Linked DNA regions of Duganella dendranthematis. The protein of the gene in region 2 interacts with the protein of the main gene of each other region in a pairwise test. Links are inferred from orthologs where the notes say so. Each region holds a gene or a part of one and is shown on either strand. Other genes may lie near its edges.

Region 1 (7,060 bases), 3.7 Mb from region 2 along the record:
CCGTCGGTGATCGAGCTGCGGATGCCCGATGCTTGCGACAGGAAGTGGTCAGCAAAGAAGCGCGCGGTGACGATCTTGGCTTTGTAGAAGCTGGCGTCGCCATCGCCGGCGTTCAGCTTCTGCTGCGACACCAGCGCCGCGCGCGCCATCTGCCAGCCGCCCAGCACGATGCCGGCCAACTTCAGATACGGCACGCTGCCGGCGAACACGCCCTTGATGTCGGACTTGATGTTGGCCACCACGTACTCCACCACCGCTTCCAGCTCGGTCGCACCCTGCGCCAGGTGCTGGCGGATGGCGGCGAAATCGGCGCCGTCCAGCTTGGCCAGTTCCGCTTCGGTGGCGTGCACTTGGGCGATCAGTCCCTTGGCGATCTTGCCGCCGTCACGCACCGTCTTGCGGCCGATCAGGTCGTTGGCCTGAATCGCCGTCGTGCCTTCGTAGATGGTCAGGATCTTGGCGTCGCGGTAGTGCTGCGCCGCGCCGGTTTCTTCGATGAAGCCCATGCCGCCGTGGATCTGCACACCATCGCGCGTCACGTCCTGCGACAGCTCGGTCGACCAGCCCTTGATGATCGGCACCAGGTACTCGTACACCGCCTGGTTGTGCGCCCGCGCCTCGGCGTCGGCGCCATGGTGCGCCTGGTCGTACAGCGAAGCGCCTACATAGGCCAGCGCGCGCGCCGCCTCGGTTTGCGAACGCATATTCATCAGCAGGCGGCGCACATCCGGATGATGGATGATCGAAACGCCGGACGGCGAACCGGTCAGGTCACGCGATTGCACGCGGTCCTTGGCATACGCCAGCGCATGCTGATACGCATGTTCCGACAGGCCGATGCCTTGCAGGCCGACGCCAAAGCGCGCCGCATTCATCATGATGAACATGTATTCCAGGCCGCGATTCTCTTCGCCCACCAGCGTGCCGATGGCGCCGCCGTTGTCGCCGAATTGCAGCACCGCAGTCGGGCTGGCCTTGATGCCCAGCTTGTGCTCGATCGACACGCAATGCGCATCATTGCGCGCACCCAGCGAACCGTCGGCGTTGACCAGGAACTTCGGCACGATGAACAGCGAAATACCCTTCACGCCCGGCGGCGCATCCGGCGTGCGCGCCAGCACCAGGTGGACGATGTTGTCGGTCATGTCGTGATCGCCATACGTGATGAAGATCTTGGTGCCGAACACTTTGTAGGTGCCATCGCCTTGCGGCTCGGCGCGGGTGCGCACGGCGGCCAGGTCGGAACCGGCTTGCGGCTCGGTCAGGTTCATGGTGCCGGTCCATTTACCGGTCACCAGGTTTTCCAGGTAGATGGCTTTCTGCTCGTCGCTGCCGGCCGTCAGCAGCGCTTCAATCGCGCCATCCGACAGCAGCGGGCACAGGGCGAACGAGATGTTCGCGCCGTGCAGCATTTCCACGCATGGCGTGCCGACCAGTTTCGGCAGGCCCTGACCGCCGAAGTCGGTCGGGTGTTGCAGGCCTTGCCAGCCGGCGTCGGCGAACTGGCGGAAGGCTTCCTTGAAGCCCTTCGACGTCACCACGCCGTTTTTGGTCCAATAGCTCGGCTCCTTGTCGGCCGCATGGTTCAGCGGGGCGATTTCGGCGGCGACGAATTTCGCGCTTTCTTCCAGCACGGCTTCGGCGGTTTCCGGGGTGGCGTCTTCACAGCCCGGCAGTTCGCTGACCGCTTGCAGGTTGGCCAGTTCGTTCATCACGAACAGCATGTCTTTGATGGGTGGTTGGTATGGCATCTCGTCTCTCCAAGAAAAAGGCCACGGCAATCCGGCGTTCCGGATCAGCGTGGCCTCAGGTGTGCTTTATGCGCGCTTAGCCCAGTTCGGCTACCAGTTGTGGCACGACATCGAACAGGTCGCCTACGATGCCGTAGTCGGCAACGGAGAAGATCGGCGCTTCCGGATCTTTATTGATGGCGACGATGGTCTTCGAATCTTTCATACCGGCCAGGTGCTGGATCGCGCCGGAGATACCGACGGCGATGTACAGGTTAGGCGCAACAATCTTGCCGGTCTGGCCGACTTGCCAGTCGTTCGGCACGAAGCCGGCGTCGACGGCAGCGCGCGAGGCGCCCATGGCGGCGTTCAGCTTGTCCGCCAGCGGTTCCAGCACTTTAAACGCTTCGCCCGAACCCATGCCGCGACCACCGGAAACGATGATCTTGGCGGCGGTCAGCTCAGGACGATCCGACTTGGCCACTTCGCGGCCGACGAACGACGATTTGCCCGAATCGGCAACCGCCGTCACGGTTTCCACCGCAGCCGAACCACCGGTGGCGGCAGCAGCGTCGAAACCGGTCGAACGCACGGTGATGACTTTGACTTTGTCGTTCGACTGCACGGTGGCGATGGCGTTACCAGCGTAGATCGGACGCTCGAAAGTGTCCGGCGCATCGACCTTGGTAATTTCCGAAATCTGCGCCACGTCCAGCTTGGCGGCCACGCGTGGCAGGATGTTCTTGCCGTAGGCGGTGGCTGGCGCCAGGATGTGGCTGTAGGCGGCAGCGATGGCCAGCGCCTGCTCGGCGACGTTTTCAGCCAGGCCGTCGGCGAAGTGCGCGGCGTCGGCGTGGATGACTTTCGAGACGCCGGCCACGGCGGCGGCAGCGGTTGCCACGGCGCCCGCGTTGGAACCGGCCACCAGGATGTGCACATCGCCGCCGGCTTGCGCCGCTGCGGTCACGGTGTGCAGGGTGCTGGCCTTCAGGCTGGCGTTGTCGTGTTCTGCGATAACTAATGCGACCATGTTCAGATTCCTTTAGATAACTTTAGCTTCGGTGCGCAGCTTGGCGACCAGGGTAGCGACGTCCGGGACGATGATGCCGGCGGAGCGTTTCGCAGGCTCGGCGACTTTCACGGTTTTCAGACGCGGAGTCACATCGACGCCCAGGTCTTCCGGCTTGGTCACATCCAGCGGTTTCTTTTTCGCTTTCATGATGTTCGGCAGCGTCACGTAGCGCGGCTCGTTCAGGCGCAGGTCGGTGGTGACGATGGCCGGCAGGGTCAGCGCCAGGGTTTCCAGGCCGCCGTCCACTTCGCGGGTGACGGTGACTTTACCGTCTTCCAGCGTGATTTTCGAGGCGAAGGTCGCTTGCGGCCAGCCCAGCAGCGCAGCCAGCATCTGGCCGGTCTGGTTGGAGTCGTCGTCGATGGCCTGCTTGCCCAGGATGATCAGCTGTGGCTGCTCTTTGTCGGCCAGCGCTTTCAGCAGCTTGGCCACGGCCAGCGGTTCCAGTTCGGCGGTGGTTTCCACCAGGATGCCGCGGTCGGCGCCGATCGCCATCGCGGTGCGCAGGGTTTCCTGGCACTGCGTCACGCCGGCGGACACGGCCACCACTTCGGTGACTTTGCCGGATTCTTTCAGGCGGGTCGCTTCTTCCACCGCGATCTCGTCGAACGGGTTCATCGACATTTTGACGTTGGCGATATCAACGCCGGTGCCGTCGGACTTCACACGCACCTTGACGTTGTAGTCGACCACACGTTTGACGGGTACCAAGACTTTCATAGCTGTGCCTTTGGGAAAAGATGAATTCGGGACTAAATAATGTGGGCTAGATTATATGAGAAATCTGCCCCGCACAAGAAATCAAAGCACGATCGTGCTATTTTTCGCTAGTAGAAATCGTCTAAAAAATAAATCTTCCAGACGAAATTCTTGGGGAGAAAATGCAGCGGCTGTTATTTGCGCTGCATCAAAAAGACAAACTCACGGCCAGTCTGGACGTGCGACAACAGGGTATTACCGGTTTGTTTGCTGAAAGCCTGGAAGTCACGCACCGAGCCAGGATCGGTCGCCATGATGCGCAGCACTTCACCGCTCTGCAATTCCGAAAGGGCTTTCTTGGCCTTCAGAATCGGCAGCGGACAGTTCAGACCGCGCGCATCCAATTCCTTGTGGAATTCGATGGTATCGTTTTCTAGTATTGTTTCGCTCATCAAGAAACCCGCTCGTTTGTGGGGAGGTGTCGCCATACTACTCCTTTTTAGAGGGGATGACGCGCTGCACCAAAATAGTTCGTTGTACGTTGCAAGTTCGCAACGCAAGCTGGAAAGTATACAACAGTCCGCCCCAGACGACAACGGCCTGCTGGCGACACCAAGTCGCACGCAGGCCGCATTAACACAGCTTTACAGCCGGATTTGCAACTTTACAGGCGGGAGCCGATCCACTCGGCAACACCTGCCAACGCACCCGGCAGACCGCTTGGATCGGTACCGCCGGCTTGCGCCATATCGGGGCGTCCGCCGCCTTTGCCGCCCACTTGTTGTGCAACGAAGTTGACCAGTTCACCGGCCTTGACCTTCGAGGTGGTGTCGGCGGTGACGCCGGCAATCAGACTGACTTTGCCGTCGTTGACCGAAGCCAGCACGATGGCGGCCGTCTTCAGCTTGTCCTTCAGCTTGTCCATGGTCTCGCGCAGGCCGGTCACATCGGCGCCGTCCAGCGTTGCCGCCAGCACCTTGATGCCGTTGACGTCGACCGCTTGCGCAGCCAGCTCGTCGCCCTGGCCGGCAGCCAGTTTGGACTTCAGCGCCGCCAGTTCTTTCTCCAGCGATTTGACCTGGTCCTGCACGGCGCCGATCTTGACGATCAGCTCGTCCGGATTCGATTTGAGCGCCGAGGCCGCTTCGTTCAGCTTGCGGGCCATACCCTGCACCAGCGCCAGCGCGCCTTCGCCGGTCACGGCTTCCACGCGACGGATGCCGGCAGCAACGCCGCCTTCCGCGATGATCTTGAACAGGCCGATATCGCCGGTGCGCTGCACGTGCACGCCACCGCACAGCTCTTTCGAGGTGCCGATGTCCAGCACGCGCACTTCGTCGCCGTACTTCTCGCCGAACAGCGCCATGGCGCCGTGCTTGACCGCGTCGTCGAACGACATGTGCTGCGCCTTGGTGGCGTGGTTTTCCAGGATCTCTTTGTTGACCTTGGCTTCCACTTCAGCGATCTGCTCGGCCGTCAGCGGCGCGTTGTGGCTGAAGTCGAAACGGGTTTTATCCGGATCGACCAGCGAACCTTTTTGCGCCACATGGCCGCCCAGCACTTCGCGCAGGGCTTTGTGCATCAGGTGGGTCGCCGAGTGGTTACGGATGGTGCGGCCACGCTTGTGCAGGTCCACCTGCGCGGCGACGATCTCGCCCACTTTCAGCGAACCCTGGGTCAGCACGCCGTGCTGGCCGAACACGTCGGCCTGAATCTTCAACGTGTCTTCCACGGTGAACAGACCGCCAGCGGCTTTGATTTCGCCCTGGTCGCCAACCTGGCCGCCGGATTCGGCGTAGAACGGCGTGGTGTCCAGCACCACGATGCCCTGCTCGCCTGCTTTAAGTTCCTGCACCGATGCGCCGTTGGCGTACAGCGCGATCACTTTCGCCTCCACGCTCAGGTCATCGTAACCGATGAACTTGGTTTTTTCGCCGCTGTATTCAACGTTGGCGGCCATCTTGAACTTGCCGGCGGCGCGCGCGGTTTTCTTCTGCTGCTCCATCGCGGCGTTGAAGCCGTCTTCATCCAGCGTGATATTGCGTTCGCGGCAGATGTCGGCGGTCAAATCCAGCGGGAAACCATAGGTGTCGTACAGCGTGAAGGCGGTTGCGCCGTCCAGCTTGCTTGGATCCTTGGCCAGCTGCGCTTCCAGGATCTTCATGCCGTTTTCCAGCGTTTCGCCGAAGCGCTCTTCTTCCGCCTTCAGCGTGGCGGCGACGCGCGCCTTGGCTTCTTTCAGCTCCGGATAGGCGGTGCCCATCTCGATGTCCAGGTCTTCCACCAGCTTGTAGAAGAATGGCTTGGTCTGGCCCAGCTTGTGGCCGTGACGCAGCGCGCGGCGGATGATGCGGCGCAGGACGTAGCCGTGGCCTTCGGCGCCAGGAATGATGCCGTCGACGATCAGGAACGAGGCGGCGCGGATGTGGTCGGCGATCACGCGCAGCGATTTCGATTCCAGGTCGGTGGCGCCGGTTTCGCGCGCGGCGGCCTTGATCAGGTTCTGGAACAGGTCGATCTCGTAGTTCGAGTGCACGTGTTGCAGCACGGCGGCCAGGCGCTCCATGCCCATGCCGGTGTCCACGCATGGCTTCGGCAGCTTGTGCATCACGCCCGCTTCGTCGCGGTTGAACTGCATGAACACCAGGTTCCAGATTTCGATGAAGCGGTCGCCGTCTTCCTCGGCCGAGCCCGGAGGACCGCCCCAGATGTCGGCGCCGTGGTCGTAGAAGATCTCGGTGCACGGACCGCATGGGCCGACGTCGGCCATCTGCCAGAAGTTGTCCGACGCGTAGCGCGAGCCCTTGTTGTCGCCGATACGGATGATGCGCTCTTTCGGCACACCGATTTCATTGGCCCAGATGTCGTAGGCTTCGTCATCTTCAAAGTAGACGGTGACGGTCAGCTTGTCGGCCGGCAGCAGGTAGACCTTGGTCAGCAGTTCCCACGCGAAGTTGATGGCGTCGCGCTTGAAGTAGTCGCCGAAGCTGAAATTGCCCAGCATTTCGAAGAAGGTGTGGTGACGCGCGGTGTAGCCGACGTTTTCCAGATCGTTGTGCTTGCCGCCGGCGCGTACGCAGCGCTGCACGCTGGTGGCGCGCGAGTACGGGCGGCTGTCCAGGCCCAGGAACACGTCCTTGAACTGCACCATACCGGAATTGGTCAACAGCATGGTTGGGTCATTGCCTGGCACCAGCGGGCTGGACCGGACAATGGTATGACCCTTAGATTCGAAAAATTTGAGGAACTTCTCGCGGATTTCAGATGATTTCATGTCGTTATGAGGTAAATAGCTGGCTGGTGCAAAAGAACGATTATGCCACAGCCAGCCCGTACTTCCCCCAACTAACGCGTCGCCAGCCTGACTACCTGCTCGGTGATTTCGCCGCTGGCGAGGTTGCGTTGCGGCACGGCCATCAGCACCTCGCCGCCGGCATCGTCGTTCTGATCGAAGTCGATCCGCACCTGCAGCTTGCGGTCCAGCGCCACAAAGGTGTTGGGCCGGATGGCCACCATGCGGTGCGGCCCCAGCTCGTCGATTTCACCGTACACCGCCGTG
Region 2 (7,155 bases):
TTGCACGTCGCGGTAGGCGCTGTCCAGCGCCACCGCGTCTACGGCAAACTGCAAAGGCAGGTTGAAGAGCTCAAAGTGATTCTGCATGACGGCTTAGACGCGGAAACTTTCACCGCAACCGCAAGCGTCTTTTTCGTTCGGGTTGTTGAACTTGAAGCCTTCGTTCAGGCCTTCGCGGGCGAAGTCCAGTTCCGTGCCGTCGATGTACGGCAGGCTTTTCGGATCGACGAATACCTTCACGCCGTGCGATTCGAAGACGCTGTCTTCGTCGGTCACGTCGTCCACGTATTCCAGCTTGTAGGCCATGCCCGAGCAACCGGTGGTGCGCACGCCGAAGCGCAGACCGATGCCCTTGCCGCGGCGTTCGATGTAGCGGTTGATGTGTTTCGCTGCTTTTTCGGTCAGGGTGACTGCCATTTGATTCTCCCGCGCCCCGGCGTCAAGCCGGAGCGACGTGTCGTAATGATTACGCTGCTACGGTGGCGTGCTTGTTCTGGTAGTCCAGGACTGCAGCCTTGATGGCGTCTTCCGCCAGGATCGAGCAGTGGATTTTCACTGGCGGCAGCGCCAGTTCTTCGGCGATCTGGGTGTTCTTGATGGCCAGTGCCTGGTCCAGGGTTTTGCCCTTGACCCATTCGGTCACCAGCGAGCTCGATGCGATCGCCGAGCCGCAGCCGTAGGTTTTGAATTTGGCATCTTCGATCAGGCCATCGGCGCCGACCTTGATTTGCAGTTTCATGACGTCGCCGCAGGCTGGCGCGCCAACCATGCCGGTCCCGACGCTGTCGTCGCCTTTTTCGAAAGCGCCAACGTTACGTGGGTTTTCGTAGTGATCCAGTACTTGTTCCGAGTAAGCCATTTTGATGCTCCTGTATCTTGAAAAATTAGTGGGCTGCCCATTGGATCGAGCTGATGTCGATACCTTCTTTGAACATATCCCACAGCGGCGACAGTTCACGCAGTTTGTGTACCTTGGACTTCATCAGTTCAATCGCGAAATCGATGTCGGCTTCGGTGGTGAAGCGGCCGATGGTGAAACGGATCGAGCTGTGCGCCAGTTCGTCGCTACGACCAAGCGCGCGCAATACATAAGATGGTTCCAGCGAGGCCGAAGTACAAGCGGAGCCCGACGATACCGCCAGGTCTTTCACCGCCATGATCAGCGACTCGCCCTCAACGTAGTTGAAGCTGACGTTCAGGTTGTGCGGCACACGGTGGTCCATGTCGCCGTTGATGTAGGTTTCTTCGATCTCTTGCAGGCCCTTGGCCAGACGGTCGCGCAGCGCTTTGACGCGGGCGATTTCGCTGTCCATTTCCACTTTCGCCAAGCGGAAGGCTTCGCCCATGCCGACGATCTGGTGGGTCGGCAGCGTGCCCGAACGCAGGCCGCGCTCGTGGCCACCGCCGTGCATTTGCGCTTCGATGCGCACGCGCGGCTTGCGGCAGACGTACAGCGCGCCGATGCCTTTCGGGCCGTAGGTTTTGTGCGCGGTGAAGGTCATCAGGTCAACCTTGGTTTTTTGCAGGTCGATCACCACTTTGCCGGTCGCTTGCGCGGCGTCGCAGTGGAAGATGATGCCTTTCGAACGGCACAGTTCGCCGATCTGGTCGATCGGCTGGATCACGCCGATTTCGTTGTTGACCAGCATGACCGAGATCAGGATGGTGTCCGGACGAATCACGGCGGTCAGCTGCTCGATGGTGATCAGGCCGTTGTCTTGCGGTTCCAGGTAGGTCGCTTCAAAACCCTGGCGCTCCAGTTCACGCACGGTGTCCAGCACGGCTTTGTGCTCGGTTTTCACGGTGATGATGTGCTTGCCCTTGGTCTTGTAGAACTGCGCCGCGCCTTTGATGGCCAGGTTGTTCGATTCGGTGGCGCCGGAGGTCCAGATGATTTCGCGCGGGTCGGCATTGACCAGGGCAGCGACGTTGGCGCGCGCCTCTTCCACCGCTTTCTCAGCGGTCCAGCCGTACATGTGGCTGCGCGAGGCCGGATTGCCGAACTGCTCGCGCAGGTACGGAATCATCGCATCGGCGACGCGCGGATCGATCGGCGTGGTGGCCGAATAGTCCATGTAGATCGGGAAATGCGGCGCGGTCTGGAATTTCACGTCAGCGATGTTTTTTTCTGGGGCGTTCATCTGGTTACTCCGTTATCTATCCGTATGGCACAGGGGCTTACACTGCGGCGTGGTTGCCGTTGCGGTGCATATGCACCACGTTCTGTGCCGCGTCCTTCTGCTTTTGTTGATCGACCAGATCCTGCAGTGAGACGGAATCCAGATAATCAACCATTTTTTCGTTCAGCGTGGCCCACAACTCGTGGGTCATGCAGCGCACGCCGCTGGCGGCATCGGCGCCGTGACAATTTTCCTTGCCGCCGCACTGCGTGGCGTCCAGCGGCTCGTCGACGGCGATGATGATGTCGGCGACGGTGACTTTATCGGCGCGGCGCGCCAGGCTGTAGCCGCCGCCGGGGCCGCGGATCGATTCGACGATTTCGTGGCGGCGCAGCTTGCCGAACAATTGCTCCAGGTAAGACAGTGAAATTGCCTGACGCTGGCTGATGCCGGACAGCGTAACCGGGCCCTTGCCTTGGCGCAACGCCAAGTCAATCATCGCAGTCACAGCAAAACGGCCTTTGGTGGTCAGACGCATCACTACCTCGGTTGGATTAAAATATCGACCTCATCGCCAATCACAAAGCCTGATTAGTTGATCGAATTAGTCAAGTATACCAAACTTTAATAAAGCTTGCTGGTCGGCCCTCGGTTTTAGCCCTGGAGCAGGCGCATCGGCCGGAACAGCTCGTGCATGGCCTGATTACCTATGAAGCTGAGGTTATACGGATGCTCGGCGACAATCTGCGGGAAATCTTTCATTACCGGCAACTTACTCAGCAATTCAGCGATTTTCCCCCACAGCACCATGGTCGGCACGGTGGCAGCTTGCCCGGCCAGCCCCGCCATCACTGTCTCAAAGAACGGCAGCCAGGCCTTGGCATCCTTGACCGGCGCCACGTGGCTGCGGAACACCAGCGAGGCATTCAGCAGCAGGAAACCCTGTTCGGTCAGCTTGCGCTGCATATCGGCCAGCGTGAGGATGTGGCTGCCCGCGCCACTGCGCGCCCGGGCCGATACGGCCGCCATGGCTTCGCCGGCGGTATTGCTCAGCTGGAGCTGGCCATCGGCCACCAGCAGCATCTTCATGAAGTTGCGCAGCGAGGTGGCCTTGTTGACCGGCTTAGACAAGCCGCCACCGCTTTCCTCCGACCACAGACCGCCAACCGCGCCATCCATGAAACAGACGCCGGTGGCGCTCTCTGCTCGCGGATATGGTCCTTCGCCGACTAGTACATACTTCACCTTATTGAGCGGTAATGCGAACGCGGCAAACAGGCGTTGCTCGGTCGGCAGGTACTGATCCTGCGCCAGTTGCGGCAGGTAGTCGGGCGTGGCCGCCATCATGGCTTCCAGCCCCTCGATCAGCAGCGGGCGCCAGGAAACATCGGCGCGCTGCAGCGCCTCCAGGATAGTGCTTGGAATCGTCATGAAGAAAGATGCTTTCGGGGAAAGGCGAGATTGTAACGCGACCAGCCCTCCAACGGCACTTTCTGATGGGAAAGTGTTAAGATAATTTTCGAATAAATAGCTTACTTTGAGGAATACATGGGTCGTCAACGCTGGATTGCCGGTGCGCTGCTGTTCTTGATGACAAGCGCCGGCGCGCAGACCGCTTCCGCCCCGGCGCTGGACGAGGCGCTGGACGCGCCGACGCGCGCGCACATCATCAACGAATATGCGCGCAGGCTGACCGAACAGCACGTCGACGGTCCGCGCGCCAAGGCGGCGGCCGACGATTTGCGCAAGCGCCTGGCGCGCGGCGAGTACGACGATCAGCTGACCGCGCGGTCGCTGGCGGCGCGCGTCACCCGCGACCTGGCGGCGGTGGCGCCCGACCGGCATACCTATCTGGAATGGGTGCCCTACGACTTGGGCGACGAGCGCCAGCGTCCTGTGCCGCCAGCACCGTCGGCCGACAACTTCGGCCTGCGCCGCTTTGAATTGATGGCCAACAATATCGGCTACCTGAAAATCACTCGTTTTGCCCCGCTGGACCGGGCATCCATCGAGGCGGCCGGCCGCTTCATGGCGCAGGCGGCCGACTGCCCTGCCCTGATCATCGACGTGCGCGACGCCGGCGGCGATGGGCAGCAAATGGCGGCGCTGCTGTCGAGCTATCTACTGGTCGACCGGCGCAGCTATATTTTCCCGGACAAGCAACTGCATCTGCACGACCAGATCGATCGCGAGGGCCACGTCACGGCCGAGTATTGGACGACATGGGATGTGGCCGGCAAGCGCTTTGGCGGCTACAAGCCCCTGTACGTGCTGGTCAACGACAAGACCAACGGCGCGGCCGAGGGCTTTGCCTACGATTTGCAGCAGTATGTGAAGCGCGCGGTGGTGGTCGGCGCGCCTACCATGGGCGATGCGCGGGTCGGCAGCAAGCAACGCATTTCGCGCCAGTTGCAGACCTCGATTGCCGTCACGCGGGCCAGCAACGCGATGACCCGCGCCAACTGGGAAAGCATGGGCGTGCAACCGGACCGCATGACCACGTCAGGCGCCGCGCTCGACACCGCGCTGCAACTAGCCCGCGACGCCATCCTCGTCCAGCCAGCCACCGGCAAAGCCCGCGCGGCGCAGTCCGCTCCGTAACGCGGCGTTCTCGCGCATCAGGCTCCACGGAAAATCATGCAGGTGGTTTTCCACCATGATGACGGTCGGCCCCTCGTTGATGCCGAAGTGATACGGCGATACCCAGCGCCGCCCGCCCCTGCCATGGTGAAACACGGTAGAGAACGAGGCCTTGAAGCCGTACGGGTTCTGCTCGCACAAATGCAGGCTTTGGTAGTGCTCGATGCTGGGCAGGACGATCTCCGGCGCGAACGGCAGCGAGGCCGCCACCGCCCAGGGCGCCAGCGTGCCGTCGTCCGGGCCGTATGGCGCGCCACGTCCGACATAGTCGTAAAACTTGCGCTGGATGCCGTCGATCTTGCGGGTGGCCGGGCCGGGTCCGTCGCTGGCCGTGATGCCCCAACACAGTTCGCCGTAGTCGGGAAAGCCGAGCGGGTTGTCGATGGCGTAACGTTGCTGCACGTGGGTGGCGCGGCGGCTGTTCTCAAAATAATCCAGGTCGTGCGCGCGCATGAAATCGTCGCGGATGCCGCGCAGGTCCAGCCAGATGTGCGACATCTGGTGGATGAACAGCGGCCCGGCATACAGGTAATCGATGCCGTAGACCGACTTCCATTCATAGGTGCTGGACCAGGCGTCGTAGCTGTCACGCTCGATCGGAAAGGTTGGCGAGCCCAGCGCCAGGATGTACAGGATCAGGGCTTCGTCGTAGCCTTCCCAATGCCAGCGCAAAAAACCTTTGCCCGGTTTCCAGCCGTGACACATCAAACGCTTGCGGCGGCACATCCAGCGCCAGTCGACGCGGCGGTACAGCATGTGGGCCAGTTCGCGGATCTCGCGCTCCTCGGGCGTGTCGGCGCTGAAGTAGCCGGCGGCGGTCAGCATGCCGGCGATCAGCAAGGCGGTGTCGATGCTGGACAGTTCGCAATCCAGCACGCGCTGGCCGCTGTCCATGTCGAGAAAATGATAGTAGAAGCCCTTGTAGCCGGTGGCGGTCGGCGAATCGCTCTGTTCGCTGGCGGCGAAGAAACGCAGGGTGGTCAGCGTGCGCGCAACGGCATCCTCACGCGGCATGCAGCCACGCTCGACGCCGATCGGATAGACCGTCAACGCCATGCCGACGGCTGCGATGCTGGCCGGCCAGTCATCGGCGGTCTTGTCGCGCACCAGGCCGTTGAGCGGATTAAACTCGCTCAAGAAATAATTAAACGAGTCTTTTTGCATTGAATGCAACAGAGCCTGCGAGTCGCCGGAAGTCATGGGATAGCCTGGGTGATACCGAAGCCTGCATACTCGCACACCACGCGACGCTGATATGTTCCTCAGCGCACGTAGCGGTACATGGCGCTATTCGGCGTCCGGCTGCTGGGCGGGGTGTGCCTGCTGGAAAGCGGGCAGTTCGTTGCAGGCGGCGTGGATGCGGGCGATGGTGGGGTACGGCGCCAGATCGACGCCGAAGCGCTGGGCGCTAAACACTTGCGGCACCAGGCAGCAGTCAGCCAGGGTCGGCGTGTCGCCATGGCAGTAGCGGCCAGTGCGCGGGTCGTTGGCCAGCAAGGATTCCAGCGACGACATGCCTGTGCGCAGCCAGTACTGCTGCCATGCGAGTTTGACCTCGTCCGGCACCGCGAGTTCCCCGGTCAGGTATTTCAGCACGCGCAGGTTACCGAGCGGGTGGGTATCGGCCGCCACGGTCAGCGCCAACGCACGCACCCGGGCGCGGCCGGCCGGATCGGATGGCAGCAGCGGCATTTGCGGCTGCGTTTCTTCCAGGTATTCGATGATGGCCAGCGATTGGCCGATGACGTTGCCGTCGTCTTCCAGCGCTGGCAGCAACATGGCCGGGTTGATGGCACGGTAGGCGTCGCTCAGTTGTTCGCCGCCATTGCGCAGCAGGTGCACCGGCGCCGCATCATAGGCGATGCCCTTGAGGTTGAGCGCAATGCGCACGCGGTAGGCGGCCGAGCTGCGGAAATAGGTGTAGAGCTTCATCAGCCGCGCTCCTGGTACGGGGTGACGGTTTGTTCGATGGCGCCGAAGATGCTGGCGCCCTGCTCGTCCTTCATTTCGATGCGCACGCTGTCGCCGAATTTGAGGAAGGCGGTCTGCGGCTTGCCGGTCTCGATGGTTTCGTACATGCGCACTTCCGCCAGGCAGCAGTAGCCGACGCCGCCGTTGGCGATGCTCGATCCGTGCAGACCGCCCTGCTTGTTGGATACCGTGCCGGAGCCGATGATGGTGCCGGCTGCCAGTTCGCGGGTGGCGGCCGCATGCGCCACCAGTTGGCCGAAGCTGAAAGTCATGTCTTCACCGGCGTTGGGCTTGCCGAATGGCTGGCTGTTCAAGTCCACTAGCAGCGGCAGGTGCAACTTGCTGTCGGCCCAGTGCGCGCCGAGCTCGTCCGGCGTAACAGCCACCGGCGAGAAGGCGCTGGCCGGCTTGGACTGGAAGAAGC

Evidence for each region. The genes of interacting proteins can lie anywhere in the genome.
Region 1: the proteins of HH213_RS02025 (region 2) and HH213_RS18590 interact in binary tests that used the Escherichia coli proteins (3 or more experiments, as listed by UniProt). The link is inferred for Duganella dendranthematis from one-to-one orthologs.

Annotation. Positions count from the first base shown.
Region 1 is NZ_CP051684.1:4,069,595-4,076,654, reverse strand. Bases 2,325-5,168 are described here. They hold HH213_RS18590 (sulfurtransferase TusA family protein), read right to left. Parts: upstream 3,954-5,168; coding sequence 3,696-3,953; downstream 2,325-3,695. Other genes in these bases: alaS (alanine--tRNA ligase), read right to left, coding at 4,166-5,168; HH213_RS18595 (electron transfer flavoprotein subunit beta/FixA family protein), read right to left, coding at 2,773-3,522; HH213_RS18600 (electron transfer flavoprotein subunit alpha/FixB family protein), read right to left, coding at 2,325-2,760. Also shown: HH213_RS18605 (acyl-CoA dehydrogenase), read right to left, coding at 1-1,751; more of HH213_RS18600, read right to left, coding at 1,828-2,324; more of alaS, read right to left, coding at 5,169-6,775; HH213_RS18580 (hypothetical protein), read right to left, coding at 6,847-7,060. UniProt on the Escherichia coli protein: Sulfur carrier protein involved in sulfur trafficking in the cell. Part of a sulfur-relay system required for 2-thiolation during synthesis of 2-thiouridine of the modified wobble base 5-methylaminomethyl-2-thiouridine (mnm(5)s(2)U) in tRNA.
Region 2 is NZ_CP051684.1:409,943-417,097, forward strand. What follows is about bases 14-2,952. They hold HH213_RS02025 (IscS subfamily cysteine desulfurase), read right to left. Parts: upstream 2,142-2,952; coding sequence 885-2,141; downstream 14-884. Other genes in these bases: hscB (Fe-S protein assembly co-chaperone HscB), read right to left, coding at 14-87; iscA (iron-sulfur cluster assembly protein IscA), read right to left, coding at 94-417; iscU (Fe-S cluster assembly scaffold IscU), read right to left, coding at 467-859; iscR (Fe-S cluster assembly transcriptional regulator IscR), read right to left, coding at 2,179-2,658; HH213_RS02035 (uracil-DNA glycosylase family protein), read right to left, coding at 2,775-2,952. In the rest of the region: more of hscB, read right to left, coding at 1-13; more of HH213_RS02035, read right to left, coding at 2,953-3,551; HH213_RS02040 (S41 family peptidase), read left to right, coding at 3,669-4,721; HH213_RS02045 (glucoamylase family protein), read right to left, coding at 4,653-5,897; maiA (maleylacetoacetate isomerase), read right to left, coding at 6,048-6,692; HH213_RS02055 (fumarylacetoacetate hydrolase family protein), read right to left, coding at 6,692-7,155. UniProt on the Escherichia coli protein: Master enzyme that delivers sulfur to a number of partners involved in Fe-S cluster assembly, tRNA modification or cofactor biosynthesis. Catalyzes the removal of elemental sulfur from cysteine to produce alanine.